Regions from separate parts of the Phytohabitans kaempferiae genome, predicted to be linked through region 2. Evidence: riboswitches for the same ligand, from Rfam matches in the RefSeq annotation. Region 2 holds a riboswitch; each other region holds the start of a gene.
What was found. A riboswitch is a leader RNA that binds a small molecule or an ion and turns the genes downstream of it on or off. The one in region 2 is predicted to bind cyclic di-AMP.
Positions count from the first base shown of each region.

Region 1: another riboswitch for cyclic di-AMP. It lies ahead of ACFFIA_RS14275 (C40 family peptidase); the one in region 2 lies ahead of ACFFIA_RS34955 (C40 family peptidase).
Region 3: another riboswitch for cyclic di-AMP. It lies ahead of ACFFIA_RS03285 (coiled-coil domain-containing protein); the one in region 2 lies ahead of ACFFIA_RS34955 (C40 family peptidase).

Region 1 is NZ_JBHLUH010000021.1:55,401-61,306, forward strand. It holds gene ACFFIA_RS14265 (type 1 glutamine amidotransferase) at 1-600, opposite strand, end outside; gene ACFFIA_RS14270 (MurT ligase domain-containing protein) at 590-1,810, opposite strand; cyclic di-AMP (ydaO/yuaA leader) riboswitch at 2,221-2,340, shown strand; gene ACFFIA_RS14275 (C40 family peptidase) at 2,366-3,187, shown strand; gene mraZ (division/cell wall cluster transcriptional repressor MraZ) at 3,523-3,954, shown strand; partial or broken gene rsmH (16S rRNA (cytosine(1402)-N(4))-methyltransferase RsmH) at 4,145-5,098, shown strand; gene ftsL (cell division protein FtsL) at 5,113-5,751, shown strand.
Region 2 is NZ_JBHLUH010000077.1:38,701-44,504, reverse strand. It holds gene ACFFIA_RS34960 (N-acetylmuramoyl-L-alanine amidase) at 1-1,891, opposite strand, end outside; cyclic di-AMP (ydaO/yuaA leader) riboswitch at 2,336-2,469, shown strand; gene ACFFIA_RS34955 (C40 family peptidase) at 2,482-3,453, shown strand; gene dcd (dCTP deaminase) at 3,594-4,175, opposite strand; gene ACFFIA_RS34945 (pyridoxamine 5'-phosphate oxidase family protein) at 4,233-4,802, shown strand; gene ACFFIA_RS34940 (zinc metalloprotease) at 4,744-5,772, opposite strand.
Region 3 is NZ_JBHLUH010000004.1:446,941-452,846, reverse strand. It holds gene ACFFIA_RS03290 (glycoside hydrolase family 65 protein) at 1-819, shown strand, start outside; gene ACFFIA_RS03285 (coiled-coil domain-containing protein) at 885-1,919, opposite strand; cyclic di-AMP (ydaO/yuaA leader) riboswitch at 1,923-2,057, opposite strand; gene ACFFIA_RS03280 (glycoside hydrolase family 10-like protein) at 2,203-3,747, opposite strand; gene ACFFIA_RS03275 (serine hydrolase domain-containing protein) at 3,867-5,198, shown strand; gene ACFFIA_RS03270 (glucoamylase family protein) at 5,206-5,906, opposite strand, start outside.

The sequences.
Region 1 (5,906 bases), on a different contig from region 2:
GGGGTTGCGGGAGAGGGCGGGGCCGTGAGAGTACGTGCCGAGCAACTTGCCCCGCCACGCGCCCTCGGTGGCGCCGTCGTTGCCCACGCCGGTGGTGACCCGGGCCAGCGGGGCGACGCCGGGGCCGAGGTGGGTGCGGCCGCCGTGGTTTTCGAAGCCGGTGAGCGGGGGGAGCCCGAGGCGCGGGTCGATCGGGCCGCCCAACTCGCCCACCGCACGCGTGGGGCCCCGGTCCGAGCGGAAGTCGAGCAGGTCGAGGCCGGCGTACTGCGTGCCCTTGGCGAAGAACGAGCCGCCGAGCAACTGGTATCCGGCGCACACCGCGAACACCACCGAGCCCTGCGCCACCGCCCGGTGCAGGCCGCCGTCGGCGAGCAGCCGCTGGGCCGCGAGTGCCTGCGGGCCGTCTTCGCCACCGCCGATCAGGTAGATGTCGGCGGCGGTGGGCATCGGCTGGTCGGAGCGGACCTCCATGGTCTGCACGGGCAGCCCGCGCAGCGCGGCCCGGCGGGCGAGGATGAGCAGGTTGCCGCGGTCGCCGTAGGTGGAGAGGAGGTCCGGATATATCCAGACGATGCTGATGGTGCTGTCAGAGGACACGGTCGAGCTCCGCTCGGATGTCTTGGAACGCGGTGTAGTTGGCGATCACTTCGAGCCGGCCCGGCGGCACCGACTGCACCGCCTCGCCGAAGGTACGTACGTGCCGGAAGGGCACGTCGTTCACCTCCAGGCGTACGGCGAGGTCGTACGCCCGGTCGCCCGTGATCAGCACCTGGCGGCCGCGAAGCGGGCTGAAGTCGACGTCGAACAGCCACGACGTGTCGAGGCCGTCGGGGTCGCGGGCGTTGATGGAGAGCAGTGTGGGCGCCTCGTCAGCCATGTCGAACGCCTCCAGCCAGCTCGCCGGGTTTTTCGCGAGCAGCAGTCGGATGTTGCGGCCGTCGCGCGCCACTTGGGCGTAGCGGCCGGCGACCGAGGCGACCGTGGAGAGGCGGGAGACCGCGTCGGTCGGGCGCACCCCGAACTGGGCGGCGACCGCCAGCGCGGTGGCCGCGTTGCCGAGGTTGACCCGGCCGGGGAGCTGGAGCGAGATCTTGTGCCAGGCGCCGCGCGGATCGACCACGCCGTCGTCCTCCACCACCCACTGAGGTACGGGACGGCGCAGCGAGCAGCCGGTGCACCACCACTGGTCGGCCTGGCGCTCGATCGGCGAGCCGCACTCGGGACAAACCCACGAGTCGTCATGCCACCGCTGGCCCGCGCTAAACCAGGTGACGGCCGGCGAACCGGAGGCGGCCCAGACCACCATCGGGTCGTCGGCGTTGGCGACCACGTACACACCGGGGTGCTCGGCGAGCGTGGTGCGCCACATCTGGGCCATCATCGCGACCTCTTTGGCCCGGTCGAGCTGGTCGCGCGAGAGGTTGAGGAGCGCCACCACGCGCGGCTCGGTGGCGACCAGCACCTTCGGCAGGTAGTGCTCGTCGACCTCGAGCACCGCGTACGGCGTCTGGCCGGCCTTGGCGAGCGCCGAGGTGTGGCCGGTCGGCATGTTGGCACCGAAGCCGTTGGTGGCGACCGGACCGAGCACGCCCACCGCCGCGGCGGCGAGGCGGGTCGTGGTGGTCTTGCCGTTGGTGCCAGAGATCAGCGCGATCGCGCGCCCCGCGGCCAGGTGGGCGAGGAGGTCGGGGTCGATCTTCAGGCCGATCCAGCCGCCGATGACCGAGCCGTCGCCGCGCCCAGCCGCCCGTGACAGGGCGGCCGCAGTGCGGGAGACCGAGCTGGCGACCTTGGCCCGGAGGGGCATCTTGCCGTCCGTCACGGAGGCGAGGTTACCAACGCCGACTGGATCTCCACTGACCGAGCGAAGCAGGGGACCGCCGAAATCGCCCTGCTAGCGCCTCGGCCGGCGAGGGGCGTCGCGGCGGCGTCGGTACGGCGCGATGTGTGTGGGGATACTCACGGTGACCGATCCACGCAGCGTGATTCCTGGTACGACGCAGCGTCGCGACAATTGGGACGCTGCCCTTAACGACCACTCATTCGTCGGCGTGCCAAATTCGCTCCGCAAGATCGCGGTAACCCTGCGTCGATCAGGGCATCCGCTACAAAGTTTGAGCCGGGTCATCGCCCGGCCGCACCGCCGGGACACGCCGAGCCCTGCCCACCCGTCCGGTGCGTACCCCTGGAGGAACGCAACGGCACTGCGGGCAGGGACGGGGGACCCAGGATCGTGGTCCCGACCCCGCCGGGGATACCCGGCCGGGTGAGGCCTTGGGGTGAAGCCGCCACGGCGGCCGGGCAATCCTTCCCGCCCGAACCCGACAGCTCACCTCGCAGGCGTGCCGGAGGGACATCGACCGTGCACGAACTCCGTTCGGGTCGGCACAGGCTGCCCGCGAAACGCCGAGCCGGCCGGCTCGCGCTCGCCGTCGGGATCTGCGTGTGCGCCGGCCAGCTCATGGCCGGCCCGGCACACGCCGAAGCCACGCCCGCGCCGACCACCAGCACCGCCACCGCGCCGGCCGCCGCGTCGGTCACGCCGAAGGTGGCGCTCCAGCCAAGCACCACGCGCCTGCCGTGGGGCTCGACGCTCATGATCACCGCCACGATCACCGACCCGAGCACCGGCAAGGGCGTGTGGGGCGGCTCCGTCCAGTTTCAGGTATGGAAGGGGAAGTGGGTCAGCACCGGGACCCGCCCCGTGTACTCCACCGGCAAGTCCATCCTCTCCATCCGCCCGTTCGAGGCGCGGATGTACCGGGCCGTGTACAGCGGGCGCGGGCCGTACAAGGGTCTGACCACCGGGGAGATCCGGGTCGACATCGTCCCCAGCCGGGCGAAGGTGCTCGCCGAGGCGCAGAAGCACGTGGGCAAGCCCTACCGCTTCGGCGCCGCCGGGCCGTCCGCCTTCGACTGCTCCGGCTACACCAAGTACGTGTACCGGGTCGCCACCGGCAAGGTGCTCCCGCACAAGGCGAACGACCAGCAGCGTGTCGGCACCGGCGTGGCCAAGAACAAGGTGCTCCCCGGCGACCTGATCGTGATCCGCTCCGGCTCGTACGGCACGCACGTGGGCATCTACGCCGGCGGCGGCTACATGTACGACTCGCCGCGCCCGGGCGTGCGGGTCGGCAAGCACAAGATCTGGTCCTCCAACTACGTGGTGCGCCGGCTGGCCTGACCCCGCGCCTCTGCCCTCCACTTTCCTCCCCACCCCCCATAGCAACCCCCGTCCCCCCAACGATCCAGGGCAAGCCCGTCCGGGTTTGCCCTGGATCGTTTTTTGGCCCGGTAGGTGGCACCAGCTTGTCGCCATCCAGACCCTCCACCGCGCTCCACCGCATTTGACGTGCGGTTTTGTCAAGGGGGTCACCCCAGTAACGCTGCGATTCCGGTTGCGAGTGGAGGGAAGTGGAGTACAGTGGGGCGCAGTGGCAGGGTTACTCACCGGAGGGACCCGCCGGCCCCGGGGGATAGCGGCTCCGCGAAAGCCGCGAAAGGCGAGGGGGTGGGCCGATGTTTCTCGGCACCCATACCCCCCGCCTGGACGAAAAGGGCCGGTTGATCCTTCCGGCGAAGTTTCGGGACGAGCTGGCGGGAGGTGTCGTGATCACCAAAGGGCAGGAGCGCTGCCTCTACGTCTTCCCGACGCCGGAGTTCCAGCGGATCGCGAGCCAGTTGCGCGAGACGCCGATGACGCACAAGGCGGCTCGGGCCTACAGCCGGGTGTTCTTCGCGAGTGCCCACGACGAGGTGCCCGACAAGCAGGGCCGGGTGACGATCCCGGGCCACCTGCGGGAGTACGCCGGGCTGAGCCGTGAACTCGTCGTGATCGGGGCGAGCACCAGGGTTGAGATCTGGGACAAGCAAGCGTGGGACACCTACCTCGCGGAGAGCGAAGACGACTTCGCCGGCATCGAGGAGGGGGTGCTGCCCGGAGGACTGTAAGGGCTGGCGGACGCCGTACTGCGAGATCTCCAGCCGCTCCTGCTCCTGACATCTCTTCCCCGATGCCAGGCGCGTCCCGGCCTCCCCGCGAAGGAGGCTCACGGAAGGGCGGATGGGGATCTGGCAGTACGGCGCACGGTTCTTCAGGCTCCGGGCGCAGGTGCACACGGGCGGGTCACTGGGGGTCGAGATGGGGGAGCTGCGCGGTACGCACGTACCGGTGCTGCTGGAGCGGTGCCTCGCGCTGCTCGCGCCCGCCCTCGACCAGGGTGACCGCACCACCGTGCACGTCGACGCCACGCTCGGTCTCGGCGGCCACGCCGAGGCAGTCCTCCAGGCGCACCCCCGGACCGTCCTGATCGGACTCGACCGGGACCGGGAGGCCCTGGCGCACGCCCGCGCCCGGCTGGAGCCGTTCGCCGACCGGGTCCACCTGGTGCACGCGGTCTACGACGAGCTGCCCGAGGTGCTCGACCGGCTGGGTCACCCGCTGGTCGACGGGGTGCTCTTCGACCTCGGCGTCTCCTCTCTGCAGCTCGACGCGCCCGACCGCGGGTTCGCCTACGCGCGGGACGCGCCGCTGGACATGCGCATGGACCAGACCCGCGGCCGCACGGCCGAAGAGGTCGTCAACACGTACGAGGCGCCCGAACTGGCCCGGGTGCTGAGGGTGTACGGCGAGGAGAAGTTCGCCGCGCGGATCGCCGCGTCGATCGTGCGGGAGCGGGCGAAGGAGCCCATCACCTCGTCGGCACGGCTGGCCACGCTGGTGCGGGACGCGATACCCGCGCCAGCCAGACGAACTGGCGGAAACCCGGCTAAGAGGACGTTTCAGGCACTGCGTATCGAGGTAAATGGCGAGCTGGCCGCGCTGGAATCGGCGCTGCCGGCCGCGCTCGACGCTCTCGCGCCGGGCGGCCGCATGGTGATCCTCTCCTACCACTCGCTGGAGGACCGGATCACCAAGCGGGCGCTCGCCGCACGGGCACGGAGCACCGGGCCGGTCGACCTGCCGGTCGAACTGCCCGGCACCGGGCCGACGCTGCGGCTGCTCAGCCGCGGCGCCGAGCTCCCGAGCGAGCAGGAGGTCGCGGAAAACCCGCGCGCCGCATCGGTGCGGCTGCGGGCCGCGGCCCGGATCGAAGAGGGGGAGGGGACATGAACGCCAGCAAGCGATACACGCCGCGGTCGGGGGGCCGGACCACGGCGCGTGAGGAGCGGCAGGAGCATCGGACGGTCGGCAACACCGCGCTGAAGGCGGAGCCCGTCAAGGGGGAGGCGCTCAAGGCGGAGCCGGGGGGCTCCACGCGCGAGCGCAAGGTGGGGGTGCCGTGGCTGCGGGTCGCGCCGCCGCTGCCGGTGACCGTGCCGCGGGCGCCGTTCATCGCGCTGATCCTGGTCGTGGTGGTCGGCGGTGTGCTGGGCATCCTCGTGGTCAACACCAAGATCAACGAGAACGCCTTCCGGCTGACCGAGCTGCGCCAGCGGCAGTCCGCGCTGGACGTGCGGGAGCAGCAGCTCAAGCAGCAGATCGCCCGCTCCGAAGACCCGGGCAGCCTGATCGCGGCGGCCCGCAAGCAGGGTCTCGTGCAGGGCAAGCCGGTGCAGATCCGGCTGCCCGACGGCCGGCTGACCGGGATGATGGTGCCCGCCACCGACGCGCCGTCGATCACCAGCCAGCAGGACGCGGGCACCGGCCAGCAGGGCACCGCGGGCGACCAGTCCGGCGACACCGGGCAGGGGACCGGGGGCACCGACCGGCTGACCCCGGGCGACGACACACAGGCGACAGGGTAGGTAACCATGCCGCAGCGGCCGCCCGGGTCCTCCGGGTCCGGTCCTCGCGGAGCGGGCACGCGCCGCGACGACCAGCGTCCCGAGGAGAGCGCGCCGCGCCGGGGGGCGGACGAAGGGCGGGCCGAGCCGAGGCGTGGTTCGGCCCGGCCCGCCGA
Region 2 (5,804 bases):
CCTGGATGTACCTCTTGTCGCCCCGGATGACTGTCCAGTCGCCCGGTGACGAGCCGTCGAAGGTCACCGCCCGGTAGTACTCGCTCGGCAGCACGTTTCCGACCACGTAACGCTGCCCAGCCGAGAGCGTGTACTGCAAGGGCGTGATCGCCTGGTAGGGCACGCCCTCCGGGTAGGCTGCCTCCTCGGGGTAGGCACGCCCGTACACCGGGATCGTCGCCCTCCCCGCCTTGGGCGTCACCACGAGGCCGGTGGCCCACTTGGCCGTGGGGGCCGAGCGGGGGTTGTGAAACCACGCCTTCTGCCCGAGGTACCAGATCGCCGTCCAGTCGCCCTGGCGGTCGGCCACCGCGTACGTCTGCCCGGCCGAGGCCCGCGCCCCGTGGTCGGAGACGTGCATCGTGGCGTTCTCGCCGCCGGGGCGGAGCCCGATGTCCCTGACCAGCGGCGCGGTGGCGTCCGGCGCGGTGTGCAGGACGACCGCCGACGAGCCGCGCGGCGGGCAGGGCGCGATCGGGTCGCCACCGCACCCCACGAAGGCCGGCTTGTTGGTCGCGAAGTCCGGGTCGATCGTCACCAGCCCGCTCCCCGGCCATCCCGTCGTGCGGAAGGGGGCCTTGAGCAGGTCGAAGTAGTGCGCCCAGTCCCAGTACGGGCCCGGGTCCCAGTGCATCCCCCGCACGGTCGAGGGGACGGTGCCGGGCACGTTGTCGTGGCCGATGATGTGGTTGCGGTCGAGCGGGATGCCCAGCCGCAGCGCGAGGTGCCGCACCAGCTTGGCCGACGTGCGGTACATCGCCTCCGTGTACCACGTGCCCTGCGCCGCGAAGCCCTCGTGCTCGAGGCCGATCGCCTTCGCGTTGACGTACCAGTTGCCGGCGTGCCAGCCGACGTCCTTGGCCTTGACGTGCTGGGCGATGTGGCCGTCGACCGAGCGGAGCGTGTAGTGCCAGCTCACGTACGTGGGGTCGAGCACGAGGTTGACCGACGGCTGGAAGTAGCCCTCGGTGTCGTGGATGACGATGTACTCGATCTTCTGCTGCTGCGGCCGGTTGCCCTTGTCGTGGTTGCCGTAATCGCTGCCGCCCAAGTCCTGGTAGGGCGCGGGGATCCACTCGCACGAGATGTCGGTGGGGCACTCTAGGCCGTCGGGGCGGGCCAGCTCGCGCAGGCCCAGCTTGGCCAGCCAACTGCGGGCGGGGCGCACGTCGCGCGCGGCCAGCGTCACGCGGTGCCCGTCGTCGGTCACCCGGCTCGCGCCGGCCTGGATCGTCGCGAAGACCTCGTCGGCGAAGGCCGCCGCGGCGTCGGCGCTGTCCGCGCCGCTGTACCTGGCCACCGCGCCATACCAGGCCGCGGGGTCGCTCGCGCTCCCCACCGGTCCACCAATGCTTTCCTGGTACGAAGCGAGGAGTGCCGCCCCGCCGGCGATGTTCGCCTCGGGGGCGGTGCGCAGGGCTTCCGCGGAGGCGCCGGTGATCGCCGCGGCGCGGTCGAGCGTCCGCAGCGCCTCCGGAGCCGGTGCCGGCATGCGACCGGAGTCGACCTCGCGGGCCGGGCGGCTGTCGTCGCCGCGCGGGTCCTCCCCGTCGTGGTCGTGGTGGTTGCCGCCGGGCAGTGACACGACGTGTTCGGCGTCGGTGAGGTGCATCGGGCCGTAGCCGCCGCTGGTGCTCGGCGTGCCGGCGTTGGCGTCCCAGCGCGACTCCAGGTAGGAGACGCCGAGCAGGACGCTTTCCGGCACGCCGTACTCGGTGGCGGCGGCCGCGTACTCCCGCTGCCTGGTGTCGCCGCCGGCAGGGCTGGACGCGGGGACAGAGGTGGCCGGCACGAGGGTCGCCGCCCCGACCACCACGGTAGTGAGGGCGATGCGCGCTGTCAGGTTGTGCATCAGGACCTCCGTTCGGGGGATGGGCTCACCCTGGCCCGCCCGCCGATAGGCGTCAATAGATTGCGCGAGATGTGGCGTGCTTGCAAAAAAGCTTCATCCTCCCGCGAGGAGATGTCCGTCTAGCCGCGAATCTCCACAATCGAGCACTCTTGCACAGAATGCACATGACGCGCCGGTGGGCCCGTGAGTTGTCGATCGTGCGACGGGGAGCGATCGGAGTGCCACTAAGTGTGTCCACTGTGAACTCCGAACCGTTCGAATCGGTGGAGGGCCAACCTCTGCGATGTGTTCCCGGCCATTGACCGGGACCGTTTCGATACACGCGGCGCTACCGGTTGGTATACGCAACGAAAGGGTTGTCCACAGCGCTTGCGCGGGCGAATGCGCCGCTCCTACCCTTGGGGATCGTTGAGCCGGAGGTCGGCCTCCCAGCGTGGGAGACCACGGCTCAGCCCGCCGAGTCGGAGTGAAACGAGCCGGGGACCCAAGCACCTCGGGGTGAATCCGCGATAAGCGGTAGGGCGCGCTCTCCCGCCCGAACCCGTCAGCTAACCCGGTAGGCGGCCCAGGGAGAAGGAGTAACGGCTCCGGTGGCACGCTATGCCGCGCGTCGCACCGTAATCACCGCTCTCGTCGCCATCGCGACCGTGCTTTCCACCGGCACTGTGGCACGCGCCCAGCCGACACCTGCCGAGATCGAAAAGCAGATCGACGAGGCGTGGGTCAAGCTCGAGCCGATCGCCGAGAAGCACAACGCGACGCGGCAGGACCTCGCGGTGAAGCGGGAGAAGGCGCAGGCGCTCGCCAAGAAGATCGCCCCCCTCCAACTGCAGATCGACCTCGCGATGGCGAAGGTCGGGGAGTACGCGGCCGAGCAGTACAAGGGCGGCAACTTCTCCGCGCTCAACGCGATCCTCACCACTGGGTCGCCCACGACGTTCGCCAACCAGCTGGAGATACTCGACGTCTTCGCCCGCCGCTCGCAGGCGGACATCCAGCAGGTGGTCGAGCTTCGCGAGCGCTACGCCGCGCAGAAGGAGCCGCTGGATGTGCTCGTCGGGCAGCTGACCGAGGAAGAGGCACAGCTGGCGGCGAAGAAGAAGCAGATCGACACCGAGATCACCAAGCTCGAGAAGATGCGCCTCGACGCGTACGGCGCGGGCGGTGGCGTCGGTGCACTGCGCCCGGCCGCCTGCCCGGTCTCGTACGACGGCAGCGCCGGCACCAAGGCGGCCAAGTTCGCCTGCGCCCAGATCGGCAAGTCGTACGTGTTCGGCTCCGAGGGCCCCAACTCGTACGACTGCTCCGGCCTCACGATGAAGGCCTGGAGCGCGGCGGGCGTCGGCCTGCCCCACAACGCGGCCCGCCAGCGCAACTCGGTGCCGTCGGTGAGCCGGAGCAACCTCAAGGTCGGCGATCTCGTCTTCTACTACAGCGACCTGCATCATGTCGGCATCTATGTCGGCGGTGGCTACATCGTCGACGCGTCCAAGCCGGGCGTGCCGATCAAGATGCGCACGATCAACGCCGCGCCGATCCACAGCTATGGACGACCCGGATAAGCGTTACCCGCCCCCCGTGGCCGCGCCTGTCGCGTGTTTCCCCCGTCACGCGACCCGCACCGGCCAGTAAAAGGAGATGCCCTCCCATCCATCCGGGGTGGGAGGGCGTTTCCTGCCGCTGGTGGGCTCAGGCGCTGTCGTTATCGCGAGGTCGGCCAGGTGCGCCAGTTCTTCCACGCGCGGCTCGGGGTCGGGCCGCGCTGGCCCTGGTAGCGCGAGCCGTAGACGGTCGAGCCGTATGGATGCTCGGCCGGCGACGAGAGCCGGAAGATGCAGAGCTGGCCGATCTTCATGCCCGGCCAGAGCGTGATCGGCAGGTTGGCCACGTTGGACAGCTCGAGCGTCACGTGGCCGCTGAAGCCGGGGTCGATGAAGCCCGCGGTCGAGTGCGTGAGCAACCCCAGCCGCCCCAGGCTCGACTTCCCCTCCAGCCGGCCGGCGAGTTGCTCGCCGAGGGAGATGACCTCCAGCGTCGAGGCCAGCACGAACTCGCCGGGATGCAGCACGAACGGCTCGCCGCTCGGCACCTCGACCTGCGAGGTGAGCTCGTCCTGCTGCACTGACGGGTCGATGTGCGTGTACAGGTGGTTGTTGAACACGCGGAAGAGCCGGTCGAGCCGCACGTCGATGCTCGACGGCTGGACCAGCGCCGGCTCGAACGGGTCGAGCGCCAGGTTGCCCGCCTTGATCTCGATGACGAGGTCACGGTCGGAGAGCAGCATCAACACACCATAGGGGATTCCCACCACGGTCGAACGTATGTTCGATAGAATGCTGCCATGGCATCCTGGTCCGACTTCCGCGCCGACGAGCCCCGCCTGGCGGAGGCTGTCCGCGCCCTCATGCAGCAGTACGGCCCTGGTCTGGGCTACCTGGCGACCGTGCGCGCCGACGGGGGCCCGCGGGTGCATCCGGTTTCGCCGGTGATCACAGACGACGGGCTCTACTGCTTCGTCGTCGACTCGCCCAAGCGGCGTGACCTCGAGCGCGACGGGCGATACGCGCTGCACTCGTTTCCGCCGGAAGACAGCGACGACGAGGCCTACCTCGCCGGCCGCGCGACCGTGGTCACCGACCGCGCCAAGGTCGCCCGCCTGGCCGGCCACCTCCGGGCGGCGCCACAGGTCGACTGGCGGCTGTTCGAGTTTTCGGTCGACGTCGCGATGGTCGCCCGCCACGGCTGCAACGGCGCCACGCCCTTCGCGGTCGAGCCGCCCGCCCGGCCCGCTGTGCAGGTGTGGCTCGACCCGTCCGCGGCGTCGGCCGAGCCCTCAGCCGAGCCCGCGCGCACTATGGTGCACGAAATGCGTCCCAGCCACTCAGCATGCGCGACGCCTGGTCGGGTGTGAACTCGTACATGCAGGCGTCCGTGCTGTAGTCCATGTAGTTGTGGATAGGGTCCTCGCCGGGGTCCTCCGTGCACGTGTCCCGCCCTTCGGGGCAGCCGCGTGCCTGGGATGCCTCGGCGGGCGTGTCGTCGACGAGGTCGCCGTCTTCTGTGCAGCCGTTCTGGAAGGTGTGGAAGAGGTTGAGCCAGTGCCCCACCTCGTGCACAGCGGTGTCGCCCTCGTTGTAAGGGAGTGACGTCCCGCCCGGCAGCGACTCGCCGAGGATGACGACGCCGTCGCTGGCATCCAGGGCCGGCTGGGGGTAGGTCGCCCAGCCGAGGAGGCTGTCGCTGAGGTCGGCGACGTAGATGTTGAGCGTCTCCATGCCGCCGACCCGCAGCGCCGCCTTCATCTCCCGCTCGGCCGCCGACTGGTAGATGATCGGATACCAGGCGGGGTTGACGACCCGGTCGATCCGCACCAGCTCGAAGGCAAACTCGGTCACCGCTCCGTAGGCCGCGTTCAGCACGTCGATCTGCGCCGTGACCATCGAGTCGGGGATGTTGCCCCCTTCACGCGTGGCGTCCGCGGATATCAGGTGCACGATGACCGGGATCGTGACCGTCGCCATGGTCCGCGGCCTGCCCGCCAAGCCTCTTCGCGCGAGCGCCTGCTCGGTGAGGCGCTGCAGCTCCTGGACCTGGTCGGCGGTGAGGTGGTTGGGATCGTGCAGCCCCGCGGCGGCCTGCGGACCCGGCCGCGCCCGGGCCGCGCTGAGCGTGTGGTCGACGTCTGGCCGCGCCTGGGCCGGGCTGAGTCCTGGGGTGATGTCGGGTCGGCTGAGTGCCGGGTCGACGTCGGAGGGCGCCTGGGCCGTGTTCGGCCCTGGGTCGAGGCACTCATCCGCCGTGGTGGCGCGCGACGACGGCGCGGGCGCGCCGACGAGTGCCAGCGCCGCGACGATGGCACCGGCTGATCGCCATGCCCGCATCACCGCTCCTCCCAGCTCGTACGAACGTAGGA
Region 3 (5,906 bases), on a different contig from region 2:
CATCCGGAGCAGGCCCGCCGGCTCGGGGTCGACGAGGAGGAGTCGGCGTCGTGGCGCGACGCGGCCGACGCCATGCACATCCCGTACGACAAGGAGCTCGGGGTCCACCAGCAGTGCGAGGAGTTCACCCGGCTCCAGGAGTGGGACTTCGCGGCCACTCCGCCCAGCGGCTACCCGCTGCTGCTCAACTACCCGTACTTCGACCTCTACCGCAAGCAGGTCCTGAAGCAGGCCGACCTGGTGCTCGCGATGCACTGGCGCGGCGACGCGTTCACGCCGGAGCAGAAGGCGCGCAACTTCGCCTACTACGAGCAGCGCACGGTGCGTGACTCGTCGCTCTCGACGTGCACGCAGGCGGTCATCGCCGCGGAGGTGGGCCACCTCGAGCTGGCCCACGACTACCTCGGCGAAGCCGCCCTGATGGACCTGCACGACATCCACAACAACACCCGCGAGGGCTTGCACATCGCCGCGCTCGCCGGCGCCTGGCTCGCCGTGGTGGCGGGGCTCGGCGGCATGCGCGACCACGGCGGCAGCCTGTCGTTCGCGCCGCGGCTGCCCAGCCGGATCAACCGGATGGAGTTCTCCATGCTGTGGCGTGGGCTCCGGCTCCGGGTCGACGTGCAGCCAAGCGAGGTGACGTACTCCCTGCGCAACGGCGGGGAGGGCGCCAAGCTCGACCTCGTGCACCACGGCGAGCATGTCACGGTCACGAGCGACACGCCGCTGACCCTGGCGATCCCCGCGCTGGCACCGGTGGGCCCGCCGCCGCGCCAGCCCTTCGGCCGGGCTCCCGCCCGCCGGATGCCCGACCAGTGAGTAGCTAGAAAGGCGAAGCCCCGCGCGACCCGCGCGGGGCTTTCCTTTTCAACAGGTACGGGCGCTCAGAGCATGGATATGTGTACGTGGTTGGTGTGGTCGCTGGACGGGTCACCATTGGCGCCGCTGTACGACTTCCAGCCGGTGGCGGGCGACCAGAACTGCCGGTACCAGATCACGTACATCACGCCGAGGGCGTCGGCGTTGCGGACGAGGAACGCGGCGAGGTTGTTGCCGTAGAGCTTGTCGTTGCCGGTCGCGTCGCCACCAAAGCCGTTTTGCTCGGAGGAGAAGTCGCAGGCGCGACCCTTCGGATGCTCGTACGGCCCGCCCGGCCGGAAGCAGTTGACGAACCGCTTGAAGCCCAGCCGCTGCGTCTCCTTGAGCATGTGCAGCGTGCGCGGCGTGATACAGCGTCCGGTGGTGGGATCGTCGGCCGAGCAGCTCTGCGAGGAGAAGGAGCCGTTGCTGTTGCGCGGCGCGGGCCTGGCCACCGGCGACGTGGCGCTCACGAAGCCGCCGGTCGCCTTCCCACCGACAAGCTTCAGCGCCTTCTCCGCCTCGGACTTCTGCTTGGCCATGATGGCGAGCTGCTTCTGCTCTTCCTTCAGCTCGGCGTCGATCGCCGCCTTGGCCCGCCGCGCCTGCTCAAGGGCGGCGTTGAGCTCGCCCAGCTTCGCGTTGTCGCGGGCGGCGAGCAGATCGAGGTTGACGGCCCGCCGCAGGAAGTCGTCCGGGGAGGCGCTGTTGAGCAGCATGCTCATCGGCCCGATGCGACCGTTGCGGTAGGAGGTGATGGCCACGAGCTCGATCTCGGGCTCCATCAACTTGATCTTCTCTTCGGCCTTGCGCAGCTCGAGAGTGAGCTGAAGCTGCCGGTTGCGCGACTTCGTGACCGCGTTCTGCGCCTCGACGTAGCCCCGGCTGCTTGATTCCAGTACGTCCCGCAGCAGCGGCGTACCCCCCTCATCGCCGGGCGTGGGCTTTGGCGCTGCCGCCGCTCCACTGGGCACGAAGGCCACCCCGGACAACAACACGGCCGCCGCGGCGGCCAAGGCTACGGCCAGCGACCAGCGCCGGCGACGTACAGGTGCCGTCATACGCAATCCTCCCATCGGACCGCCGGCCGGGTTAGCTGACGGGTTCGGGACGGAAGGACCCCTACCGCGGTTGCGGATTCACCCCAGAAAACCTGGTTCCCCGACTCGCCCGGGCGGGCGATTAGGCGGTGGCTGTCGCCCGACGCCGTGGGGGCGTCGCCGCGCGACAAACCGCCGGACAGCTTACCGGATCGACAGTGGACTCCGGCAACGCTCTGACCAGGGAAAAACCATCGAAAGCGTTATCGGACAACGACGTTCAGTAATTGATAGCGATGCGTGTCTAACTCACGACGCGTGGTTCGCTCGGGCTTCCCTCGTTCCACAGTCGATCAAGGGCCGTCACGCAGTAGGTTTGCGCGCCCTCGCCCTTCGTGGTGTCGACCCAGGTCGCGCCGCGTGTCGTGGCGACCAGGCGGGCCGTGTCGCCGTCCAGCCGGTACACCGCGTAGCTCGTCGCGTCGCCCTCCCAGCGCAGCCGCACGCCCTCGTCGACGCGGTCCGCCTCGACCTCCGGCGCGGGCGGGCGCTCGCCGGGCAGGTGTGACATTGCCGGCACCAGGGCGGGCTCGCGGTAGTGGGCCTCCGCGTACCGTGATACCGCGCCGAGCCGGTCGGCCTTCACCTGGCGGGCGCTGAAGTGCACGCTGCCGGTGACCCGGTACTTGCGGTTGAGCGCCAACTGCCGGTCGAGTTCCGCGGGATTGGCCCACGCGCCCTTCTGCCCGATGCGATAGTCGGCCTGGCCTACGTAAAGCTGCACCGGACTGTTGGCGACCAGCTCCGACCACCACGGCAGCAGCTTGGCGTAGTCGGCGATCGCGAAGCCGATGTGCCAGTACAACTGCGGCACGATGTAGTCGACCCACCGCTCCTGTACCCACCGGCGAGTGTCCGCGTAGATCGCGTCGTAGCTCTGCAACCCGCGCGTGGGGGAGCCGAGCGGGTCGGTCGACGCGTTGCGCCAGATGCCGAACGGGCTGATGCCGAACTTCACCCACGGCTTGGCCGCCTTGATCCGCTCGTTGGTCTCGCGGACCAGCAGGTTGACGTTGTCTCGCCGCCAGTCGGCCTTGTTGGCGATGCCCCGGCCCTGCGCCCTGAACGTGGCCTCGTCGGCGAAGTCTTCGCTCCCCTGGGGGTACGGGTAGAAGAAGTCGTCGAAGTGCACGCCGTCGATGTCGTACCGGTTGACCGCGTCGAGGATCGAGTCTTCCACGAACTTGCGCGCCTCCGGGATGCCCGGGTTGTAGTAGAGGCGGCTGCCCTTGCCCTTCGCCGGGTAGGTGACCGCCCAGTCGGGATGGGCGCGCAGCGGATGGTTGGGCGGCAGCTCGGCGAAGACGCCGGACTGGCTCGCCTTGTACGGGTTGAACCAGGCGTGAAACTCCAGGTTGCGGGCGTGTGCCTCGTCGATCATGAAGGCCATCGGGTCCCACCCCGGCCCCTGCCCGTCCCGCCGTCCGGTCATGTAGTACGACCAGGGCGCGTAGTCGGACTGCCAGAACGCGTCGCCCGCCGGCCGTACGTGCACGAAGACCGCGTTGTGCCCGCGCCGCTGGGCCAGGTCGAGCCACTCCCGGTACTCCGCCTTGACCTTCTCCTCGCTCAGGCCGGGGCGGCTGGGCCAGTCGACGTTACTGACCGTGGTGAGCCACATGCCCCGGAGCTGGCGGGCGGCGGTGAGTGGCTGGCCGGCACAAGTGCTGGTCACCGCCGCTGGCTCGGGCGCCGCGGAGGGGCGGGTCTGCCAACGTGCGATACCGATGGTGACGAGGACGGCGACCGCCAGCACCACTGCCAGCTGGACCCGGGAGCTTTGGGCCATCGCCCCAGTCTGCACTGCGACTTCTCCGGGCTCCAGTGCTGGCCCGGTGGGAGCCGGTCCGGTGGAGTGGGCGTTCGGCTGGTTTTGCCGAGGTCAGCGCGCGTGTCACGATCCTCGGCGTGCCTGTGACACGACGTGCCGTACTCGGAGCTGGTCTGGCTGCCGCCACCGCGGGCCTCGCCGGTTGCGGTCCCCAGTCCGAGCCGCAGTGGGCCGCGCCGGGAGTGGCCGACGCGCCGCTGGCTGGTTCGGGGTCGCCATCCGGATCCCCGGCCGCCTCGTCGCCGTCCGCCTCCGCCTCCGCCTCGCCCTCCGCGTCAGCGTCGGCGGGGAAGTCCACCGCGCTCCAGCTCGCGCTCGAACGCTTCCTCAGGCCGACCAAGGAAAACCCGAAACACCCCACCTACGCCGGTGCGGTCGCCCTGGTCATGGTCGACGGCGAGGTGGTGGCGCACGTCGCGGTCGGCCACGCACTCCGGTACTCTGCCGGACCGGTCGAACTGCCGCCGGCCAAGCGCGTGGCCATGCGTCCCGACTCGGTCTTCGACCTGGCCTCGCTGACCAAGGTCTACACCGCGATCCTCCTGCTGCGTCAGGTCGACAAGGGCAAGGTCGACCTGTCCGCGCCGGTGGCGAGCTACCTGCCCGACTTCACCGGCGCGCAGAAGGACACCGTCACCGTCCGGATGCTGCTCACGCACACCAGCGGCCTGCCCGTCGGCGCCAAGGTGTCCGGGCTGCCCGACATGGCCGCGAAACGCCGGGCGGTGCTCGCCACCCCGCTGGTCGACGGCGCGACGCCCGGCACCGTCTACCGCTACTCCAGCACCGGGCTGATGGTCGCCGCCCAACTTGTCGAGAAGGTCACCGGGATGACCCTCGACCAGGCGTTGAAGGCCGAGCTGACCGGGCCGCTGGGCCTGCGCGACACCGGATTCAAGCCACTGGGCTGGGTCAGCTCCAAGGAGCGCCTGGTCGCCACCGACGCACGCTCGTCCCGAGGGCTGCTGCGCGGAGTGGTGCACGACGACGTCGCCAACCACATGGGCGGCGTGGCGGGCAGCGCCGGCATCTTCGCCACGGCCCGCGACGTCGCCGCGATTGGTCAACTCCTCCTCCAGGGCGGTGGCCGCATCCTCTCCCGCGACCTCGTGAAGGAGATGCTCACCAACGCCAACCGCGGCCTGCCCGCCGTCGACCCCGACCGCCCCGGCCGCCCCTCCGACCACGGGCTTGGCGTGGTGCTGCGGCAGCCCTGGTTCATGGGGCGCCTCTCCACGTCCGCCACCTACGGGCACACCGGCTTCACGGGTACGTCGCTGCTGGTAGAGCCGAAGCGCAAGCTGGTGCTGGCGCTGCTGACCAACCGCGCGCACCCCAACTGGAGCTGGGCCAACCCGGACCCCATGCGGGTGGCGATAGCCAACACCGTCGCGGACGAGCTGGGATAGCCAGCGGTCAGCCGAGCCGAAACCGCTCCATCTTCAGCAGCGGGCGGATCGCCTCGCGCCAGGCGCCCACACCGCAGTAGCGGCGCAGGCAGTCCGGGCGCAGCAGGTTGGCGATCGCGCCGAGGATCATCGCCTGGTCGAGCGTGAGGTAGTGCTCCGAGACCTCGCCGGTGACCACGTTGACCGAGTCGTAGTAGCCGCCGGGTCCGTAGAGCGCGAAGTCCCGGCGCAGCCGCGCGAGGTTGTGCAGAGCCTCGCGGGGCCGGTGGTCCAGAGCCAGGAACGACGCGTGCGGGGTCACCACCGCGCGATCCGGCCCGGTGCCGGCGGCCTCCCCCTCCGGCCGGATGCCGATGTGCGGCACTCCGTACTCGCCGTAGTCGCCCGCCGGGTCCTTGCACGGCGAGAGGCCCCAGTACCCGTACGCGGCATCCCGCAGGCAGTAGGCGATCTGGGCGTCGACGTACCGGCGGTGGTTGACCGCCCAACTGCCCTTTCCCCACCGCGCCTCCGGGATGAGGATCGGCACCATCAGCGCCTCGAACATGCCGCCGCCCCAACTCGGTACGAGCGAGATGTCCCCGTAGCGGTAGCAGCCCTCGGTGACCGGTACGCCCAGGTGCGCCCGGACGGCGGCCCGGCTCGCGCGGCCGCGCCACTCGGGGGGAGCGGAGTCCGGCGGGACGCGCCACAGCCGGAAGTAGTGAT